2 linked regions of the Thiocapsa bogorovii genome follow. The protein of the gene in region 2 interacts with the protein of the main gene of each other region in a pairwise test. Links are inferred from orthologs where the notes say so. Each region holds a gene or a part of one and is shown on either strand. Other genes may lie near its edges.

Region 1 (10,691 bases), 430 kb from region 2 along the record:
TGACGAGCGGATGGATCCAGCTCTCGAACTGTGCCGCCAGCACCAGGAACACCACCAGCAGACCCAGAACGAACACGAAGAGGATGTCTTGGTTGCTCGATCGGAAGTCACGGCTCTGACCCTTATAGTCGATCTGGGCCTGCTCGGGCAGGTGCTCGGCGACCTTGGCCTCGAGGTAGCTCAGGGCATCGCCGAGCGCAAGCCCGGAATCCAGGTTCGCCTCGATGGTGATGGCGCGCAGCCGGTTGTAGCGATTCAGGCTCTGCGAATCGGCCGATTCGATCACGCTGACCAGATTGGACAAGGGGATCAGCTCACCGCTGCGATCCGATCGCACATAGAGGTTTTCCAGGCTCCCCGGCGTGCGCTGCTCGTCGCGCTCGCCTTCGAGGATGACATCGTATTCCTCACCGGCATCCAGATAGGTCGTCACCTTGCGCGACCCGAGCATGGTCTCGAGCGTGCGTCCGATGTTGCCGACCGTCACCCCGAGATCGGCCGCGCGATCGTAGTCGATCTCGACTTTGAGCTGTGGTTTGGTCTCCTTGTAGTCCCAGTCGATGCCGGTCAGACCTGGGTTGTCTTCATTGATGGCCTCGAGCAGCAGGTCGCGCCACTGCGCAAGCTCCTCGTAGGTCCCGCCGCCGATCACGAACTGAACCGGCTTCTGGATGCGCGCGCCGAATCCCTGACGCATGACCGGGAAAGCGGTTACACCGGGTAGATCGGCGAGCTTCGCCCGCACCTCGTCCATGATGATCCAGCCCGAACGGCGTTTGTCGAAGTCGTTCAGGACCATCACGACGATGCCGGTGTTGAAGAGCGCGGTATTGGAGAAGGTCCGAGGCGCTCGCACGAGCAGTCGGATCGCCTCGCCCGACTCGGCATAGGGCATGAGCCGTTCCTCGATCTTGTCCATGTATTCGCTCATGTATCCATACGATGCGCCTTCCGGGCCGTTGACCAGGACAAAAAAGGCACCGCGATCCTCTTTCGGCGCATATTCCTGCGGGATCTGCTCGAACAGCCAAACCGCTGCGCCGAGTGTCCCGATGAAGGCCAGCACGACGATCCAGGGCTGACGCAGCAAGAACCGCAGTACCGTACCGTATCCGCGGCGCACCCACTGGAAGACCCAGTCGACCCCGTGCGTGAGGGATGCGCGCCGATGCGACTGGGGCAGGATCTGGGAGGCGAGCATCGGCGATAGCGACAGGGCGACGAAGGACGAGAAGGCTACCGCCGCGGCCATGGTCAGTGCGAATTCGGCGAAGAGTCGCCCGACGTCGCCCTGTAAGAAGGCGATGGGCACGAAGACCGCGATCAAGACGATGGTGGTGGCCACGACGGCGAAAGCCACCTGACGGGTTCCGCGATAGGCGGCGACCAGCCGTGTCTCTCCGTACTGCTCCATGCGGCGATGGATGTTCTCGAGCACCACGATGGCGTCGTCCACGACCAGCCCGATCGCCAGGACCAGCGCCAGCAAGGTGAGGATGTTCACGGAGAAGCCGAGCCAGAGCAGGACCGTGAAGGTCGCCACGATCGAGACCGGGACGGTGACGGCCGGCACCAGCATCGCGCGCACGCTGCCCAAGAACAGGAAGATGATCAGGATGACCAGGCCGATGGCGATCGCGAGCGTCTTGTAGACCTCCTCGATGGCATCCTTGACGAAAACGGAGGAGTCAAAGCTTTGTTTGATCTCCATGCCCTCCGGTAGGGTCGGGTTGATCCGGGCCGCCTCGGCCTTGGCCGCATCCGCTACGGCGACGGTGTTCGCGGTCGATTGCTTGATCACGCCGATGCCGACCATGGGCACACCGTTGCCCCGGAAGAAGGTCCGGTTCTCCTCGGTGCCGCGCTCCACCCGGGCAACGTCGCCGAGCCTGACCAGGTAACCGTCGGAGCCCTGCTTCAGGACCAGGCCGGCGAAGTCATCGGCATCGTTGAAGGCACGGCTCGTGCGAACACTGAACTGCCGATCGACCGACTCGATGCCGCCGGCCGGCAGCTCCAGGTTCTCCGCGCGCAGCGCGTTCTCCACATCGGTCACCGTCAATTCCCGCGCGGCCAACTCGTTGCGGTCGAGCCAGACGCGCATCGCGTAGACCTGATTGCCGCCGACGCGGATCCGGGCCACCCCGTCGAGCACCGAAAAGCGGTCCACCAGGTAGCGACGGGCGTAGTCCGAGAGCTCCGGGACGGTCATGCGGTCGCTGACCAGATTCAGCCACATGATGACGTCTTCGTTGCTGTCGACCTTTTGGATCTCGGGCGGCTCGGCCTCGACGGGGAGTTGATCGAGTACGGCCGAGACACGATCGCGGATGTCGTTTGCGGCACCGTCGATGTCGCGGTCGATGTTGAACTCGATGGTGATGGCCGAGCGCCCGTCCTCGCTGACGGATTCGACCGTGCGGATGCCCTCCACACCCGCGATGCGATCCTCGATCAGCTGGGTGATCCGCGTCTCGACGACGTTGGCCGCGGCACCCGGATAGACGGTCTCGATCGAGACGACCGGAGGGTCGATGTCCGGATACTCGCGCAGCGGCAGTCGATCGAAGGCGACCAAGCCGAACGCGACCAGCAAGAGGGAGAGGACGGTGGCGAGTACCGGGCGGGTGATCGAGATGTCCGATAGGATCATCGTGCGGGGTCCGCCACGCCCTTCGTGTCGGCTTGAGCGTCATCCCTGCGTGCGATCTCGACAGGTTGTCCCGGACGCGCTTTGAGGTGGCCGTGCTCGATGACGCGATCGCCTTTCGCAAGTCCCTCGCGCACCTCCACCAGGCCGGGCTTGCGCGCGCCGATCTGGATCTGACGGCGCTCCGAGGTCAAACCATCCCCGTCCTCCACGATGACCTGCACGAAGTGATCCTGGCCTTGGTGCAGAATCGCGGCTTCCGGCACGACCAGCGCGTCGCGCGGATCCACCAGGAGCTCGACCCGCATCAGCAGTCCGGGCTTGAGCGTGCGCTCCGGATTGGGGATCACGGCGCGCACCTGAATGGAGCGAGTGACCGGGTCGACGCGACTGTCGACACCCCGCACCACACCCTCGAAGGTCCGATCTCCGTAGGCCGGGGCGCGCGCCTCGATTCTCAGCCCCGGCACAAGCGCGCTCATGAAGACGCTCGGGACCGTGAAATCAAGCTTCATAAAGCTGTCGTCATCGAGCGTCGTAATCGTATCGGCCGGCTCGACCAGCGTGCCGCGACTGACGTTGCGAAGCCCCAGCACGCCGTCGAAGGGTGCCTTGATGAGGCGGTCTGACAGGCGTGATTCGATGGCCACCAAGACGGCGCGGGCCGCGTCGAGGTCACGTTTACGCTCGTCGAGCAGCGACTCGGATGCGGCGCCCTGCGCCACCAATGCCTTGACCCGCTGGTACTGACGCTCGGCCTCAACCGCCCGCACCTGCGCCTCGTCGAGTTGGGCATGCTGTTCGACGCTGGTCAGCTCGACCAGGATGTCGCCTTCACTGACGCGTTGGCCGTCGTCGAAGTGAATTGCCGAGATCGTCTCGGTGACATTCGCGGTGATGTTGACCGATTCGTTGGCCTTCAGAGTCCCGAGTGCTTCGACCCGCTCGGCCAAAGGCATCGATCGGGCTTCCGCAACCAAGACGGCGACGGCTGATGCGGGGCTCGGTGCCGTCAGGGTTGCGGTGACGAAGACGCAGGGTAGGCAACGCGTGAGGAGACGGGTGACCGGTCGTAGGGATGGCATGCGTCGAATCCGTGTTGTCGGGCAGGCGTGCGTTAGCGGATCCCTATCGATGCGTCGGCTCGCCTCGCATCCGCTCATGTTGGATCCGCCTTCAGCGACAGGGTTTGGAGACACCGGGAGCCCGTTTCCGGGTCTGTGCCTTGTCGGCGCACGCGTCGACAAAGGAACGATCGGATCTCAGCAGGGCGTCGATCTGGCCTGTCCCTTCATCTTATTGACGATGGCATAAACGCCGACATGCCGATTCGGGCTCAGGTGCTCTTGGAGACGGAGCGCCTCGAACAGTTCCTCGACGTCGAGTGCCTCGATCTCTTCGGGTCGCTTTTCGGAGAAGAGCCCAACCAGAAGGGCGACCACACCTTTAATGATCGCGGTGTCGCAATCACCCGTGAACTCGAGGTGTCCAGGTTGATCAGGGATCGGTCGCGCCGCCGTGTGCACCAAGCTCATGCACTCGACGACGCGGTTCTTATCGGTCTTCTCTTCGGGCGGCATCGGCGGGAGACGTTCGCCGATCTCGACGAGGTATTGGTAGCGCTCGTCCCAATCACCGAGAAGCTCGAAGTTCTCAAGGATCTCGGCCATTTCATCGTTGAGCATGGATGCGGAAGTTTTCCAAGTTGAGACCAAATAGATCGAAGCGAAGGACCTAGCCCGAATATTTCATAAAAAAGGGCGACTCTCGTTCAACCCATTGATAAAATGGCTGTTCCGCCAAGAACGCTTCGGAAGAAGCTAAACGAGGTCGCCCATGCCCGAGTCTACCCCGGAACAGCTGCGTTTTCCCCCGGTCGCCGGTTTCACGGTCCGCGGCGACTTCGACGGCGGCGCCATGTCGTCTGACTTTGGCCCCATGATTCTGCGCGGGGTTGATCGGCAGATCGGCCTGACCGAGCGGTTGAGCGCAGCGATCGATGATTGGCGCCATCCGTCCTACACCACCCATCCGATGCGTGAGCTGATCGCGCAACGGGTCTACCAGATCGCCTGTGCTTACGAAGACGGCAACGACGCCAATGCGCTGCGCCGTGATGCGCTGTTCAAGCTGGGGCTGGAGCGCAAGCCGCTGGATGCGACGACGGACCTGGCCAGCGGGCCGACCTTCTCGCGTTTGGAGAATGGGGTCGGCGCGCGCGACCTCTACCGCATGGCGCAGGCCTTCGTCGAGGCCTTCATCGCCAGCTACCCGAAGGCGCCGCAGGTGATCGTGCTCGATATGGACCACTCCGAAGACGCCACCCATGGCCAGCAGGAGTTCGCGTTCTACAATCATCACTACGGCAACCATTGCTACTTGCCGCTGTTTCTCTTCGAGGGCCTCTCGGGGAAGTTCATCACCGCGGTGCTGCGTCCCGGCAAGCGCCCCACCGGCGCCGAGAACGCGATGATCCTCAAGCGCGTGCTCAAGCGGCTGCGGGCCGCGTGGCCACGCACACGCATCATCCTGCGCGGCGACGGACACTTCTCCAACCCCGAGTTGATGGCCTTGGCGATGGCCGATCCGTTGACGGATTTCATCTTCGGCCTGGCGGGTAACCGGGCTCTCACGCCACGGGCCGAGCCGTTCTTGGCCGACGCCCGCAAGCTCCATGCGCTGCGCATCGAGAACGCCCGGCGCGCCGACGCCGACGTACCCGAGCGGACCCGCACCTACCACGAGGTTGACTACCGTGCCGGTTCCTGGCCCGGCGCGTGTCGGACCATCCTCAAAGCCGAGGTGACGGCGCGCGGCGACAACCTCCGCTTCGTCGTCACCTCCTTGGACTTGCCCAGTCCCGAGTGCGTCTACCGCGATCTGTACTGCGCGCGCGGCCAGGACGAGAACTTCATCAAAATGATCAAGAACGATCTGGCCAGCGATCGCACTTCCGACAGCACCTTCTTGGCCAATCAGATGCGCTTGTTCTTCTCCTGCGCCGCTTACGTCTTGCACCAAACGCTGCGCACCGAGGTCCTCGTCGGCACGGAACTGGCCAACGCCCAGCCTGCCACCGTGATCATCAAACTGTTCAAGCTCGCCGTGCGCGTGGTGCAGTACAAAGACCGCGTGCGCCTGCACCTGCCCTCGAGCTGTCCGGTCAAGACGCTGTTGCAGCAGGTCACCGAGAGGCTCTTCAACGCGCAGCCCGGGCGGCGCCCGCCTAGACGCACATACATCCCCGCACGGGGATTTCAGCACGCGCACGACGACTATGCCCACCTCGGGCAGGGCATCGTACGCCTGCGCGGCGACAAAACTACTCGTGCCCCGTTGATCAAGCCCGTTGCCGCTCGGTATTTCCACCATTCAACCCCCGCGGCGTCCCGGTCATCGCCCTCGGTGACGCCCAGCGCCGCGCAAATCCGCGAGGCCAGTGTCGGCTGTGTCGGTTTATGAAACATCCGGGCTAGTGCAATAGGCCGCTCGGAGTCGCTCGCACTGCGCTGGCGCCGGGGTTCTTCTCGCTGTCTTTCCGGATCCTGAATCGCGTCAACGCCGGATCAGCCCAAAGAGTGCCGATCCTGGGCAATGTGACAACATGCCACGTCGTTCCAGACGCGATTCAGACGCTGAAAGACTCGCCGCAACCGCAGGTGTCCTTCACCTTGGGATTTCGGAACTCGAAGCCTTGGTTGAGCAGGCTGGATCGCACAAAGTCGATCTCCATGCCGTCGATGCGGTCGAGACTCTCCTCATCGACGACGACCTTCACGCCATGGCTTTCGAAGACCCGATCGGTCGGCTCCACGGCGTCCGCGTAGTCGACATCGTAGGCAAAGCCGGTGCAGCCGCTCTTGCGGGTGCCGACCCTCAGACCCAGGCCTTGTCCCCGTTTGCTGAGCATGCCGGCGACGTGGCTAGCGGCGGCTTCGGTCAGTGTGACTGCCATTGGTTTAACCCTTCGCTCGTTGACAACTTAAGCTCTCGAAACTAAGCCCCGTGGGCGGTTTTTCAACCCCGCGCCTCTCTAAACCGCCGGTTGCCCGAGTCCGCATCGCGCCGACCACCGACGCGGTCCGAGCGCGCGGACTCTGCTCAGTGGCGGTGCTCGGCGGTGTCCATACTCGCGGCCGCCGACATATCCAGAAGCCCCCGCATCAGCGCGGCCCGGTCGCCCGTTGGGAGGGTCTCGATCAAGGCCTGCTTGTCCTCGGGGCTCAGAGGGAGATGGGCGCAGAGAAGATTTGTCAGGTCCTTGTCGGCCATCTGCTCGACGTCATCCCAGGGGACTTCGACGCCTCGCAGTGCGCAGTAGGCCTTCAGGGAGGTCAGAAAACCTTTGCGATCCGCGATCGGAGAGTCTTTCTCCTGATAGTCGGCCGCGAACCGTTCCCAGTCCGCGCGAACCCGCCGATAGCCGTGCTCCTCGGCGATCTCGCTGATCACTTGGAAGCGGCACACCCCGGTGAGGACCAGGACGATTCTGCCATCCGTCGTCTCGCTGTAGGAGGTGATCCGGCCGGCGCAGCCAATCCGGTGGATCTCCGGGACCTCTTCGGTCATGGTCTCGCTGGTGGGCTGAATCATGCCGATCAGATGATTCGATGCCAACGCATCGGTCACCATTCGGACGTAGCGTGGCTCGAAGATGTTGAGCGGTAGCTGAACCCCCGGCATGACCACGGCCCCCGGCAAGGGAAAGATCGGGATCTCGGCGGGTAGGTCGGAGAACTTCGGAAAGAACGGGGTGCGGGTCATCGGCTGCTCCAGCGCCCGAACCCGCGAGAGGTTCCGGCGATGCGGTTGATCGATTGCGTCGTCAACGGTGTAGATGGGGTGTCGGCCGCACTTCCCTAGTGCAGCGCGGCAGCACGGCTTTTGTACATGCCGCCGGGGCGGCCACCTTGACGCAGCCAGTCGAAGTGGCCGAGCGTCAGGGCGAAGGAAAAATCACGTCACCGGGTCAGGATTTCCCAGCCATTGCGCGACGATACCGCGTCGGTGTTAGGCCCGTGAAGCGGCGGAAGGCTCGCGTGAAATGTTGTTGGCTCTCGTAGCCTGAAGTCATGGCGACATCGATGACCTTGGCACCCGGCTCGTCGAGCAGGCTGCGCGCGAGATCGAAGCGAGCCTCCTGGAGGACCTCTGAATAGGAGCTGCGACTCTGCTGAAGACGGCGCTGCAACGTACGGGTGCTCATCCCGACAATCTCGGCGACAAGGGAAAGATCTGGGCGCCCGCCGTTCAGATAGGGTTGCAGGAGCATGCGCAGGAGATGCAAGAAATCCCAGGCTTCGACCTGGTCGCTCGCCCCGTTTCCCTGCTCAATAGACGCGAGCCCAGTGCGGGACTCAGTGTCTGAAACAGTGTGGGACGGGATCGAGGTGCCACCACAGGGTCGCGCCAGATGCACGCTGTCGATCAGGATGGACGAGTAAGGTTGGCCGACGAGAATGCGGGTGTCGGGTAACGCCTCGCGCGCAAGGTCAGGTGGGGCGTAGCGCGAAACAAAGGTCAGCTCACGCGGACGCCAGTTCGGTCCGGCGAGGTCGCTCATGACGGACATGACGCCTTGCAGGTTCAGCCACTCTGCAAAGCAGATGAAGGGGTGGCGCCCCAAATGAACCATGTCACAGATGACGCGGGTCTGATCGCCTTCCTGCCGCAGGCTCACCCGGAGACCATTGTCCTCCCGACAGGCGATCCGGATGAATGCCTCCAGACGCCTGTAGCCGGTCTGCGCCGCGAGCATCTCCGTCAGATGGACGGGCTTGATGGATGCCCGAGACGCTTGTCGAGCACCCAGAAAGCCAAGCGCCATGGGCTCCAGGTCACGACCGCAGTGCGCGATCCACTCGATGGCAACAGGAACACTGACGTAGAGATCCGGTGTCTCTTCAATCTGGGGCGGCAAACGAGACCGCGCGAGTTCACGATCGACCGGCATCCCGATCCGGCGCATCACCACCAGATAATCGCGCAAATGCGCCGCCCTGACGATCGCGAGCCTGGGGCTCAACCCTCGCCTCCCCCTCGGGCTACCCATCTCGCCTCCCGCCGCGCCCCGGAAACTTGGCGTGAAATGGGCAAAACAGGCATCGGACAACAGGTAGCGTTGAGAGCGAACATCAAACTCGCAGAGGTGGATTGACGGTGACTCAAGTGATGGCGTCCGCCTGCGCGATTGCACTCGTCTTGGCGGTTGGACCGGCATTCGCGCAGGTCTCTCCCGAAACCCTGGCTTCCATCTCGATCCCCGACAAGGTCGAAACCTCGATTGGCACCCTGGAGTTCTTCGATGGCGTGCCGAAGGACACCACCGTTGCCGCCGTCTACGACAACCTCGACCGGATGCGGGGAACGGTCGTGTTCCTCGACAACATCGGCGCTGTTTCGATGTACGCGGTTCGCACAGGCCTTGCCGATGCCGGTGCAAAGGGCGCGAACAAGATCGCCCTGTTCGAAGAGTTGCTGGATTCTCAAACCCTTGTCGTCACCGCGAACACGTCGACGCTGTACGCCTACACCTACACCGATCTCGCCCAGGACGGCCCGACCGTAATCGAGGTCCCGCCCGGCATGCTGGGATTTCTGGACGACGCCTGGCAGCGCTATGTCGGCAACATGGGCGTCACGGGCCCGGACAAGGGCAAGGGCGGCAACTATCTGGTGATCCCTCCCGGCTATAGCGGCGAGATCCCCGATGGCTACTTCCTGCTCAAGCCGCCGACAAATCGGAACTTTCTGTTCCTGCGCGGCTCGATCAAGGACGGGCTGAAGCCCGCGGTTGAGAATATCACGTCCAATCTGAAGGTCTATCCGCTGAAAGATGCCGCAAACCCGGAGGCGACCGAATTCTTCAACCTGTCGAGCAAGGCATTCAACACGGTATTCCCAAGCGATTTCAGCTACTTCGAGGCGTTGAATCAAGTCATCCAGGATGAGCCCATCGATGCGATCAGTCCCGAGGTGCGCGGCGCCATCGCCGCCATCGGCATTGTCAAGGGCCAGCCCTTCGCCCCGGACGAGCGGATGAAAGCGCTGCTGGCCGAGGCCGCCACCATCGGCGACGCCACCTCTCGCGCCATCACCTACCACCCGAGGATCGCCGGCGTGAAGATCTATCCGGACGATCCCAAAAGCGTCTGGTCCACCGCATTCGCCAACCGCAACACGCGCTTTGAGGCGGACGGGACGATGGGTCTGGATGCACGCGTGCTCTACTATTTCAACGCGGGCGGCGTAACCCCGGCCATGGCCACCACGCATGCAGGCAAAGGGTCCGACTATGCGCTGGCGCTGCTCGATGCCAACATGCAGCCGTTCGACGGCGCCAAGACCTACAAGCTGCATTTGCCCAAGGATGTGCCGGTCAACGATTTTTGGGCGGTAACGATCTACGACACCCAGACGCGCTCGCAGTTGCAAACCAGCCAGCGCTTTCCCACGGCCGGCAGTCAAAGCAAGGGCATGACCCAAAACCCGGATGGGTCCTATGATCTCTATTTCGCGCCGCATGCCCCCGAAGGGAAAGCAGGAAACTGGCTTCAGACCGTCCCGGGCAAGAGTTGGTTCACGATCCTGCGGATGTATGGCCCGCTTGAGCCCTGGATCAACAAGGCCTGGCGGCCAGGCGAGATCGAACTCGTGCAATAAATGGCTGGGGGGAACAGGATCATCGATTGCACTGAGGCAGAAGTCCCGCCCGTCGACTGCCAATGGCCGAAAGGATGATCGACACCTGCGGGCTCAATGAACGCACCGGACATCAGTTAAAGAATCCAGAGGAATCACACCATGCCCCGAATTCCCATGACCTGCGGGTTTGTGCTGGCCATGTCGCTGGCCGGCGCAGCGCAGGCCGAAGTGGCGAAAGAGACGATTGAATCCCTTGGCGCGCCCGACAGCGTCGAGACCTCGATCGGAACGCTGGACTTCAAAGACGGCGCTCCCAGCGCCGACACCGCTCAGAAGGTCTTCGATGCGCTCGACTTCACGCGCGCGCTGAACGTCTACAACAACAGCTTTCGCGGGG
Region 2 (10,837 bases):
CCGAGCAGATATCTCAGGATAAGCCCCGCATTCATAAGCTGCTGGCGGACCATGCCGTTGCGACGAAAGCGCACGGCGGAGGTCGTCACCACACCGGGAAGCTTGAGAACGCGCGCGCGGCGTCGGGCGCGACGGAGCAACTCGACATCCTCGAACAGGGGCCACTGGGGAAAACCACCGAGATGGTCGAAGGCGCGTCGCCGGATCAGGATCCCCTGGTCGCCGAAGCTGGTGAGGACCGAGTCGAACCGCGAGAACCAGCCGTAAACGCCGAGCAGCCAGTGGGCGTCGTCGAAGCGCAGCCGAAAACAGGCCAGCTCGACCTGGTCCGAAGCGAAGGCGGACTGCGTCAGCGCGGCGGCTTGCCGCGGCAGGATACTGTCGTCATGAAGAAAAAGCAGAAGATCGCCCCGGGCCACGGAAGCGCCGGCATTGCATTGCGGACCGCGCCCCCGGGTTGCGGAAAGGACGTGTGTCGCTCCTTCGATCGGGCCCGGCAGACCTAGCGGATCTGACTGCTCGACAGGTTGAACAGAGTCGGCTCCCGCAGAGGCCACGACAACAATGATCTCGGCGCCTGGGAGGGAGCGTCGACAGGCATCGAGACAGGGCTTGAGATGAGGACCGACGCGCCTGGTCGGGATGACGATCGAGAGGCTTAGCATACTGTGGACTGCGTCGGCGCACCTTTAGCGGGGATAGCATGGATCTGGCCCGCCCGACGCCGAAATCAACCCGTGCGGCCGTCAAGGAAACCCGAGCAGCTTGTGGGTCTGGATGCTCAGACGCCAGCGCGGCCTGGCTTGGCAGTAGGAAATCGCCTGGCGGGTATGCTCTTGCAGGTGCAGGCCATCCATGGGCTGAAGGAAGAAGTGATCGAACGCGAGGTGTTCGAGATCGTCCGGCGAGAGGCCGGGCTGGGGGAAGACGAGCTTGAGTTCCGAACCGTTCTGCTGGAGCAGATCGGCGCCGGCCTTCGGGCTGACGCAGACCCAGTCGATGCCGTCCGGAACGTGCCGTGTACCATTGGTCTCGACGGCGATCTCGAAACCCACAGCATGCAGCGCGTTGATCAAGGCAACGTCGAGTTGGAGCAGCGGCTCGCCTCCGGTCAGCACCACGAAGGGCCGACCACCAGCGCCGGCGTGCTCGGACCAGGTTGCTCCGATCCGTCCGACCAGGGTCTCGGGGTCTCCGAACAGTCCCCCGCCTGCGCCGTCGGTGCCGCGAAAATCGGTATCGCAGAATCGGCAGACCGCCGTCGCACGATCTTGCTCGCGTCCGGACCAGAGGTTGCAGCCTGCAAATCGGCAGAACACCGCCGCTCGTCCCGCCTGCGCGCCCTCGCCCTGCAGAGTGTAGAAGATCTCCTTGACGCTGTAGCTCATAGCGGAAGCGCCGGCCCCAACGCGCCCCAACAGAGCACGGCGCCGCAGCCCGGGGTTTCGTGCAGGTCGATCCGATCCAATCGCGGTAACGTCGCGGTGACCTCTTCGCGGATCCAGAGCAGCAGGTTGGCCGGATCGGCTTGGCGCAGCCGCGGTAGCGCGTCGAGCCGTTGATGGTCGAGGCGGTCGTAGATCGGCTTGAATTGTCTCTTCACATCGCCGTAGTCGATCGTCCAGCCGAGCACCTCGTCCAGCGGGGCAGTCAGATGCAGGCGCATCAGATAGCTGTGGCCGTGTAGGCGGCGGCGCCGATCGTCCTCCGGCGCCTGCACCAACTGCAGGGCGCTCTCGAAGCGTTGCTCCTTCCAGATGCGATAGTGCACACCGTCGTAGTGACAGCCTGCGGTTGCCGTCTCGTAGACCGTCACAACGGACAACTGCGGAAAGACCGGTTGGAGTCGCTCCCAGATCCAACACGCCAACATCTCGCTGGTCGGGTTCTCCAGGCCGGGGATCTCGTTCAGGCAAGCGTGGTCGAGCTCTGCGAACAGAGGCCACCAGATGGCCTCGAGCCGATCGAAATCGATGCCCATGTCGCTTCCGGCAAGATCCTGATTGGCATGAAGGATCACCTCGAATCCGTGGCCGTGCATACGCCCGCACGGGTGACCCTCGGGCACATTCGGCAAGCGGTGGGCAGCCTCGAAACGAAAACGTCGCCAGACATGCGCCTGCTCGATGCCGTCCAGGTCGACACCCTGATCGCGGGTACTCTGGACACCGACCGAAACAACCCCGGGAACGACGAGATGCGCCCGCACCCAGCGTGCTAGATTCTCGTCGGTCGGAATCGGCAGGTGTTCGTTGAGGTCGCTGTAATCGAGCGGGGCGATCGCTTTTGTAAGCGCCTGTGCGAGGGCGTCCGTCTCCCCACCGGGAAAGTGAGCCCAATCGATCGGGAGCTCCGCGCGCACCTTGGCGACGAAGCCGTGGCCGTGCAGACGGCGCGACCGATGTCCGGCAGGCAGGATGGAGACGCGCCGCGCGGCCTCGAAAGGGATTGCGGCGACGTGAAACAGCTGTTCACTCATGGGACGACAAGACCGAACCGAAGGCTGAGAGGATCCGGGCAACCTGCATCCGCGAAGCCCTTGGCGCGAAGCAAGCAGGAATCACAGAGACCACAGGGACGACCGTCCGTTCCGGGATCGTAGCAACTACTGGTGAGGCCGTAATCGACACCGAGCGACAGACCCCGGACAATAATCTCGGCCTTGGTCATCTGCATCAAAGGTGCGTGGATCTTGAGCCTTTGACGCCCTTCGACACCGGCGGCGGTCGCGAGATTAGCCATGTTCTCGAACGCCTCGATGAACGCCGGCCGACAGTCGGGATAACCGGAGTAATCCTGCACGTTCACGCCGATGAAGATGTCCTCGGATCCGAGGGTCTCCGCCCAGGCGAGCGCAAAGGACAAAAAGACGGTGTTGCGTGCCGGGACATAGGTGACCGGAATCCCCTCGCCGATCGCGCCAGCGGAACGTCCCTTGGGGACCGGGATGTCCGCCGTCAGCGCCGAGCCGCCGAAGCGCCGCAAATCAATATCGACGATCGCATGCTCCACGACGCCCAGCGCCTCCGCGACACGGGCAGCGGATTCGAGCTCGACGCCGTGGCGCTGGCCATACCGAAACGACAATGCATGGATCGCGAATCCTTCGGATTGCGCAATGGCCGATGCGGTTGCGGAGTCCAAACCTCCGCTCAAAAGAACGACCGCCGGTTTCATGGTGCTGGAACGCGGAGCATCGCGGCAGGGCGCATCGGACCAGGTCCAAGCCGGCACTCGACGCTCAGTTGCGTTCGCCCGTCGGTCGGACAATCGAGCGGATTCGGGCCAGCGCCGTGTCGCCGACATCGGAGAACTCGATCCCGAGCAACCAGCGCTCCTCGGACGTGCTCGGAGACACCCACGCCACGGAGCCCACAGCTTGGATGCCTTCCGGGATTTCCGGCGCCTCCATCTCGACCAACAGGCGAGAACGCACGGCGAACATGCGATCGGCCCAGACTTGCAGCCCGCCCTCGCTGATGTTCCGCCCGAGCACCGGGTGCATGCCCGGGGCACCGCCACCCGCATCGCTGCCGAGTTGCATCAGGCGGGCGTGGCAATCCCAGGTCACCCGCTCGTAGCTCCGTCGGTCCGCATCTGCTTCGCTGGCCGCCATAAACACCCCAAACGGTCTGATTGATCGAAACGCCTCGCGGCACCCCGGCATCGCGGCAAGCGGGACGACGGTCGCGGGCAATGTGGCACGAATCGCTTTAACGCTGCGCGGTGCTAAGGATAGCGCTCGTTCGGGAGACTGTCGACCGACGATGCGGACGCTCGGAAACGGCAGCAGAGGGATCGGGGATCCCGCATACAGGCCAATCGAGTCGGGATGGGGATGGTTCGTCGAATCGGAAAGAGCGAGGGCGGTGGCCCCAGGCAAGACGCGTGATCGAAGCGCAGACGATCGGTTTTGGCCATGCTCAACGGCACGAAACCGGTGAGCATGTCACGATCCCCGAAAACGCGATAGGCGATAGGCGATAGGCGATAGGCGATGTTGCACGCGAATTCGATCCACGGATGGACACGAATTCGCGTTTCCTTGACTCGGCTCTAGAGCATCGGTTCCGGGGAATCGGTTCTAGTGGTTCAATTCCAGGGGTTCGGATCAGGCCCAACCAAAGCCCATCTGGAACACGACAGCGTGGAGCACCAATGCAATGATCAACAAGAGAAAGAAGATCGGCATCAGCCATGTCGCGGGATTGAGAACCAGCCACACCTTCCAATCGTCTTCCGGGTTCTTCGGCTTTGCAATCTGAACATCACTCATAATCTTGATCTCGTCGAAGTCGAATTAGAACCAGGGATTGGCAGCGATCACGAAGAGGTGAACCAATGCGGCGATCCCTACGTATGCGGTGTAGGTCACCTTGAACTGTTCATGAAACTCTTTTGCTTGTTGGTCGGTAAGGCCGGACAGAGACTGTGCCATGATTCAACTCCTTTGCTGGGTTTTCCTCGAGCGCTACACGCCAAACTGACGCCAGGCGAGCGAAGAGGCTTAGGCTGCCTCGGGAACCACGATCACTTCCACCGGAACCGGCACGACCGCGGGCGCACCTTCTTCGGCAGCAGGTGCGGCTTCGACCGGCGCGGCCTCGGCAGCAGGCGCGGCTTCAACCGGCGCTTCCTCAGCAGCAGGTGCGGCTTCGGCCGGAGCGGCCTCGGCAGCAGGTGCGGCTTCGGCCGGAGCGGCCTCGGCAGCAGGTGCGGCTTCTACCGGAGCAGCCTCGGCGGCAGGTGCGGCTTCGGCCGGCGCTTCCTCGGCGACGGGCACGATCTCCTCGACGACGACGATCACTTCCTCGACGACGGGCGCCTCGGCAACCGGAGCAGGCTCGACGGCCTTGCCGGGCTCCCATGCGTTACCCGGTAGGGAGAAGGCATACAGGTGCACACCCAATGCGATCACGAGGAGGGCCGCCAACATCGGCACCAACCAAACGGCCGGGTTGATCACCAGCCAAATCCGGTAGTCCTGCTGGCTCGGGCTGTAATTGAGAACGTTGCGGAAAGCATCTTGAAGCATGAGTGGGGCCTCCTTGACTTAGAACCAGGGGTTGCTCGCAATGATGAACAGATGCACGAGTGCTGCGATCCCGACGTACGCGGTGTAGGTGACCTTGAACTGCTCGTGGAATTCTTTTGCTTGCTCCGGGGTGAGCCCGGACAGGCTCTTTTCTTGCTGCTGCGCGACGGCAGGCTTAGCTTGTCCGCGCGCTTTGCCGCCGGTCGATGGTGCGGCGGGAGATTGCTGCCCAGCCATTGGGTTGGCCTCCATACGGGTTGTGCCGAGGTCGCCGCCCAGAATTTGTGCGACGGGGGTCGATTTGGTGAGCACCGACGCGGGAGCGAGCCACTCTGCGCGATGCTTCAAATACCACGGGATTTACATGTCATCCCAAGTGTCATATTAGCTTGACGCTTGGCAATGTCAACAAACTTTGACACATAAGCCGTGGGGGCATGGAGGATTCGCCTGCCGCCTGCCGCCTGCCGCCTGCCGCCTGCCGCCTGCCGCCTGCCGCCTGCTGCGAGCGTTCTGACTTTGGTGGCGGGTTGCGCGGCGCTTCCTCAATCGATGGCGTATCGACGCTTCGGAAGCGCGCATGATTTGGAGTCTCGCGCAAATGCTCACCGGGCCGCCTGTCGAGGGCTCTCGGCGATGATCTGAAAAGGCACGAAAAACACTTCCAGTTGCGGCCCGAAGGCCCTAGGCCGAACGCTGGAAGCCGACGGACGCTATACGGCCGCTGGAGGCTGGAGGCTGGAGGCTGGAAGCCGAAGGGTGGTGGCTGGTGGCTGAAAGCTAACGCATCAGCCCGGCCGCGATCTGCCGAATCCGCTCGACCATTGAGACGAGACCGTTGCGGCGGGTCATGCTGAGGTGCTCGTCGAGACCGAGACGGCTGAAGAAGGCTTGCGCATCGAAGGCGAGGATGGCGCCGGCCGTTTGGCCGGAGTAGAGCTGCTGCAGGAGGGCGATGAGGCCGCGGACGATGTTGGCGTCGCTGTCGGCGAGGAACTCGATGACGTCTTGCGAGCCGGGCCGCACGCGTGCCGCAAGATGAACACGACTCTGGCAACCGGGGACAAAGGTCTCGGGGGTCTTCAATGCATCCGGCATGGGTGTCAGATGCTCGCCGAGATCCATGATCTGCTGATGGCGCATGGGCCAATCGGGCAAAAGCTCGAAGATCTCGGCGATCTCTTCCGCGGCCGACTCGGGCGATTCCGCTGCTGCCGCCGGATAGACGACCTCGTCGACCATCGAGCCGGTCACCGCCTTGCGGACGGTCGTAACGCGAGCACCCGAGACGATCTCGGCGAGCGCATCGGCAAGCCGCTCGACTTCGGCCTCGGTGTTGTAGACACCGAAGGAGGCGCGCGCGGTCGAGGCGACCCCCAAGCGCTCCATCAGCGGCTGGCAGCAATGGTGGCCGGTGCGGATACAGATACCCCGAAGGTCGAGCTGCATGCCGATATCGAGGGTTCCGATCGGTGGATCGACGTTGACCCAGGAGACCACGGCAGCCTTATGCGCTGCGGTGCCTTTGATCACGAGGCCGGGGATCGCCGACAGCCGCTCGGTAGCCAGCCGCAGAAGACGCTGCTCGTGCGCGCAGATCCGCTCGAAACCGACCCCTTCGAGCCACTCGATGGCCGCGGCCAGACCGACCGCGCCGGCGATATGGGGCGTGCCGGCCTCGAACTTGTTCGGAATCTGGGCGTAGGTCGTCTTCTCGAAGGTCACCTGCTCGATCATGTCCCCGCCGCCCTGATACGGCGGCATCGCCTCGAGCAGGGTGCGCTTCCCGTAGAGCACCCCGATGCCGGTCGGCCCGTAAATCTTGTGTCCGGAGAAGGCATAGAAATCGGCGTCGAGCGCCTGGACATCGGTCGCACCGTGAGCGACCCACTGGGCGCCGTCGATCAGCGCGAGCGCTCCCGCAGCATGGGCCTCTTCGATGATCGTCTTGACCGGGTTGATGGTTCCGAGTGCATTGGAGACGTGATTGACCGCGACCAGCCGGGTGCGCGGGGAGAGCAAACGACGGTAGGCGTTCATGTCGAGCTCACCGGCATCGTCGATCGGGATGACCCGGATGCGCGCACCCGTGGCCTCGCAGGCCATCTGCCACGGGACGATGTTGGAGTGATGCTCCAAGTGAGAAAGGATGATCTCGTCGCCGGGCTTCAGGTTGGCCCGACCCCAGGAGGCGGCGACCAGATTGATGGACTCGGTCGTCCCGCGCGTAAAGAGACACTCGACCGGCTCGGCGGCGTGCAGGAAGTGCGCAACCATCTCGCGCGCATAGTCGTGCATCCGTGTCGCATTGCGCGAGAGCTGGTAGACGCCGCGATGGATGTTGGCATGGTATTGCTGGTGATAGTCGCTGACCGCCTGGATGACCTGGAGCGGCTGCTGGGTGCTCGCGGCGTTGTCCAGATAGGCCAAGCGCTGGTCGTGCACCCGGGTTTCGAGGATCGGAAATTGGGCGCGCAAGGCCGTCAGATCCAAGGGCACGGAGGGTGCGGGGGTCGGGGAGAGTCGCGGAGTCATCTCGGTTCAGTGCACTCGGATATGGTCATAGATCTCCAGGTACTGACGTGCCGGTCGGCCCCATGAGCGATCCACACGCATCCCGTTGATCTGGAGCTGGCGAAAATACTCGCGGTGATTGCGCCACAGATCGATCGCGCGCTCCATGGCGGCGGCCAGGGCGGACTCGGTCAGATCGTCGAAGAGATAGCCGTTGCGCTCCTCGAAGGGACGATCCGAGTAGTTGGCGTCGAAGACCGTATCGGCGAGCCCCCCGACACGCCGCGCGATCGGGACCACGCCGTACTTCATCGCAATCATCTGGGTCAACCCGCAAGGCTCGTAGATGCTCGGGATGAGGATCAGGTCGGTGCCTGCATAGATGAGATGGGACAACTCCTCGTCATACGCAAGGACCAGGCGGCAATCCGGGTGCCCCTCGGTGTCTTCTTGAAGGCGCCGGAACTGATCGGCGACCACCGGGTCGAGCGCAGCCCCGAGCAGCGCGAGCTGGCAGTCGCAGGCACATGCGTGCGCGATGCCGAAGCGCAGGAGATGCACGCCTTTCTGATAATCGAGCCGGCTGACGACGGCCACGATGGGCTTCTCGTTCTGAACGAGGCCCAAATAAGCGCGCAAGGCCTGCCGATTGGCCTCTTTGCCGTCGAGCCGATCGGCATCGAAGGGCTCCGGGATATGCCGATCGGTCGCGGGGTTCCAGACCGCATCGTCGATACCGTTCAGCACACCGCCGAACTTGCCGTCATGGGTCTTCAGAACGTCCTGAAGACCCATCCCCTGCTCGGTGTTCTGGATCTCCCAGGCATAGCGCGGCGAGACGGTGTTGACGAAGTTGGAAAAAACGATTCCTCCCTTCATCAGATTCACCGCGCGCGGATTGCCGGGATCCTGGAGACGATCCGGCGTGATGAGCCGAGCCGGATCCAGTCCGACCTGCCGCAGGATGGATTCTCCGACGACACCCTGGTAGCCGAGGTTGTGGAGGCTGTAGCAGACGCGCACGTCGGTCATTCCGAGCCGTTGGTACCTCTCGAACAGGAGGACGGGGACCAGCGCGGTCTGCCAATCGTGACAATGGATCACCTCCGGACGCCTTCCCGAGATCAGCATGAATTCCAGCACCGCCCGACAGAAGAAGGCGAAGCGATCCGCATCGTCCGCCTCGCCGTAGATCCGGCCGCGCTGAAAAAACCGATGGGGCGAATCGGACTCGATGAAGAAGCAGCTGATCCCGTCGACCTCGCCCGCATCCACGCGACAATCGATCCATTGGTCGTAATAGGGGACGCGCAGGTCAGGGTAGACCTCGCGGCGCCCCTCGATCAGGTCGTGCCGCAGCGAATCGTATCCCGGTAAAAAGACCTCGACCCTCTGCCCGAGCGCAAGAAGCTCCCGCGAAAGTCCGTGCACGACATCGCCGAGCCCGCCAGCTTTTGCGATCGGCGCACACTCCGCGCTGACCATGGCGATATACATACCCTGATTCCCGATTGGCATTTTTGAATGGCGGACAGGCCGAAACCCTCGACCTGCCCAGGCGCGATATTGCCCCGCACGCGGGACGATCCGGATAACCCCCGGTCCGGTCTTACGACGGCTCGTTCCCGCCGCGCGCCGCGATGTATTCCAACGCCTTATCGATACGGCGCAGCGTCGCGTCCTTGCCGACCAGCCGCAGGGTCTCGTCGATACCCGGCGAGGCGGCACGTCCGACGATAGCCACGCGCAGGGGCTGAGCGACCTTGCCCATCGCGGTCCCGAGCTCCTCGGCGACCCCTTCGACGACGTGCTTGAGCCCCTCGAGCGTCCAATCCTCGTAGGCCATCAGCTCAAAGGCCGCGCGCAGGCGCTCCAGCCCCTCGCGGGCCACCAGGCGCAGATGCTTCTTCGCCGATGCCTCGTCGAAGGTCTCGAAGTCACGATAGAAGAAAGCGCTGATCTCGGCCAGCTCGGTCAGCGTCTTGGCACGCGCGGCCTGGGCCTTGACCACCTCGACCAGGTCCGGGCCGGTCGCCGGATCGATGTCGAGCCGCCCCATGTGCGGGCTGAGCAGACGGGCGATCCGTGCCGGATCGGCGTGATGCAGATACTGCTGATTGAGCCAATCAAGCTTTTCGGTGTTGAAGGCGGAGGCGGCCTTGTTGACGTCGCCGATCTCGAAGAGCTTGATCATCTCTTCAAGGGAGAAGAGTTCCTGATCGCCGTGCGACCACCCCAGACGGACCAGATAATTGAGCAGGGCTTCGGGAAGATAGCCTTGATCGCGATAGGCGATGACGCCTACGGCGCCGTGGCGCTTGGACAGGCGCGCCCCGTCGTCTCCTAGGATCATCGGGACATGGGCGTAGCGCGGCGGCTCGTGGCCGAGCGCACGCAAGATATTGATCTGACGTGGCGTGTTGTTGATATGATCGTCGCCGCGGATGACATGGGTGATGCCCATATCCGAGTCGTCCACGACCACGCTCAGGTTGTAGGTCGGCGCACCGTCGCTGCGTCGGATGACCAGGTCGTCCAACTCGGCGTTGGCGAAGACGATCCGCCCGCGGATCATATCGTCGACGACCACGACGCCGTCGGCGGGATTCTTGAAGCGGACGACGTGCGGCTCGTTCGGGTCGATCTCATGGCCGCGACAATGGCCGTCGTAGCGCGGTTTGAGCCGCTGCGCCATCTGGTCCTCGCGCAGTGTCTCCAAGCGCTCCTTGGAGCAAACGCAGCGATAGGCCAGGCCCTTGGCGAGCAGCTCGTCAATCACCTGGTTGTAACGCTCGAAGCGCTGGGTCTGATAGAAGGGCCCCTCGTCGTAGTCCAAGCCGAGCCAGGTCATGCCCTCGAGAATGGCGTTCACGGACTCCGCCGTCGAGCGTTCCAAGTCCGTATCCTCGATCCGCAGCACGAACTGCCCTCCGTGCTTGCGCGCAAAGAGATAGCTGAAGAGCGCCGTGCGGGCACCTCCGACGTGCAGATAACCGGTAGGGGACGGGGCGAATCGGGTACGGACGGTCATGGGGTTCCGGATCGGTTGTATGAGACGCGTGACGCGATTCTAACAGAGCCCCTTCGACCTGCCCGCTTGTTCGCTCGCCTTCGTCCCTCACCTTGTTCGCGCCTCACCTTGTTCGAGCAAGCGGCATTCGGTTATGTTCGCGCCATGAGATTTTCCGAAGCAGACGGCAGCAGCGGTCAACTGATCGACGCCTACGGGGACGACGGCATCCTGATCGGGGGCCGACGCTTCACCCGCGGGCTGATCGTGACGCCCAA

Evidence for each region.
Region 1: the proteins of LT988_RS02415 (region 2) and LT988_RS04270 interact in binary tests that used the Escherichia coli proteins (3 or more experiments, as listed by UniProt). The link is inferred for Thiocapsa bogorovii from one-to-one orthologs.

The regions. Positions count from the first base shown.
Region 1 is NZ_CP089309.1:923,687-934,377, reverse strand. What follows is about bases 2,625-5,366. They hold LT988_RS04270 (SufE family protein), read right to left. Parts: upstream 4,336-5,366; coding sequence 3,913-4,335; downstream 2,625-3,912. Other genes in these bases: LT988_RS04275 (efflux RND transporter periplasmic adaptor subunit), read right to left, coding at 2,650-3,735; LT988_RS04280 (efflux RND transporter permease subunit), read right to left, coding at 2,625-2,653. In the rest of the region: more of LT988_RS04280, read right to left, coding at 1-2,624; LT988_RS04260 (HesB/IscA family protein), read right to left, coding at 6,279-6,605; LT988_RS04255 (LON peptidase substrate-binding domain-containing protein), read right to left, coding at 6,752-7,414; LT988_RS04250 (AraC family transcriptional regulator), read right to left, coding at 7,620-8,675; LT988_RS04245 (DUF1254 domain-containing protein), read left to right, coding at 8,810-10,312; LT988_RS04240 (DUF1254 domain-containing protein), read left to right, coding at 10,454-10,691. UniProt on the Escherichia coli protein: Participates in cysteine desulfuration mediated by SufS. Cysteine desulfuration mobilizes sulfur from L-cysteine to yield L-alanine and constitutes an essential step in sulfur metabolism for biosynthesis of a variety of sulfur-containing biomolecules.
Region 2 is NZ_CP089309.1:494,264-505,100, forward strand. What follows is about bases 5,194-8,081. They hold LT988_RS02415 (SufS family cysteine desulfurase), read right to left. Parts: upstream 7,571-8,081; coding sequence 5,816-7,570; downstream 5,194-5,815. Other genes in these bases: LT988_RS02420 (glycogen synthase), read right to left, coding at 7,577-8,081. Outside these bases: LT988_RS02370 (glycosyltransferase), read right to left, coding at 1-665; queE (7-carboxy-7-deazaguanine synthase), read right to left, coding at 747-1,388; LT988_RS02380 (6-carboxytetrahydropterin synthase), read right to left, coding at 1,385-2,479; 7-cyano-7-deazaguanine synthase QueC, read right to left, coding at 2,476-3,177; LT988_RS02390 (PilZ domain-containing protein), read right to left, coding at 3,242-3,667; pufA (light-harvesting antenna LH1, alpha subunit), read right to left, coding at 4,112-4,276; pufB (light-harvesting antenna LH1, beta subunit), read right to left, coding at 4,301-4,438; pufA (light-harvesting antenna LH1, alpha subunit), read right to left, coding at 4,508-5,035; LT988_RS02410 (light-harvesting protein), read right to left, coding at 5,054-5,179; more of LT988_RS02420, read right to left, coding at 8,082-9,046; gltX (glutamate--tRNA ligase), read right to left, coding at 9,159-10,580; LT988_RS02430 (Mth938-like domain-containing protein), read left to right, coding at 10,725-10,837. UniProt on the Escherichia coli protein: Cysteine desulfurases mobilize the sulfur from L-cysteine to yield L-alanine, an essential step in sulfur metabolism for biosynthesis of a variety of sulfur-containing biomolecules.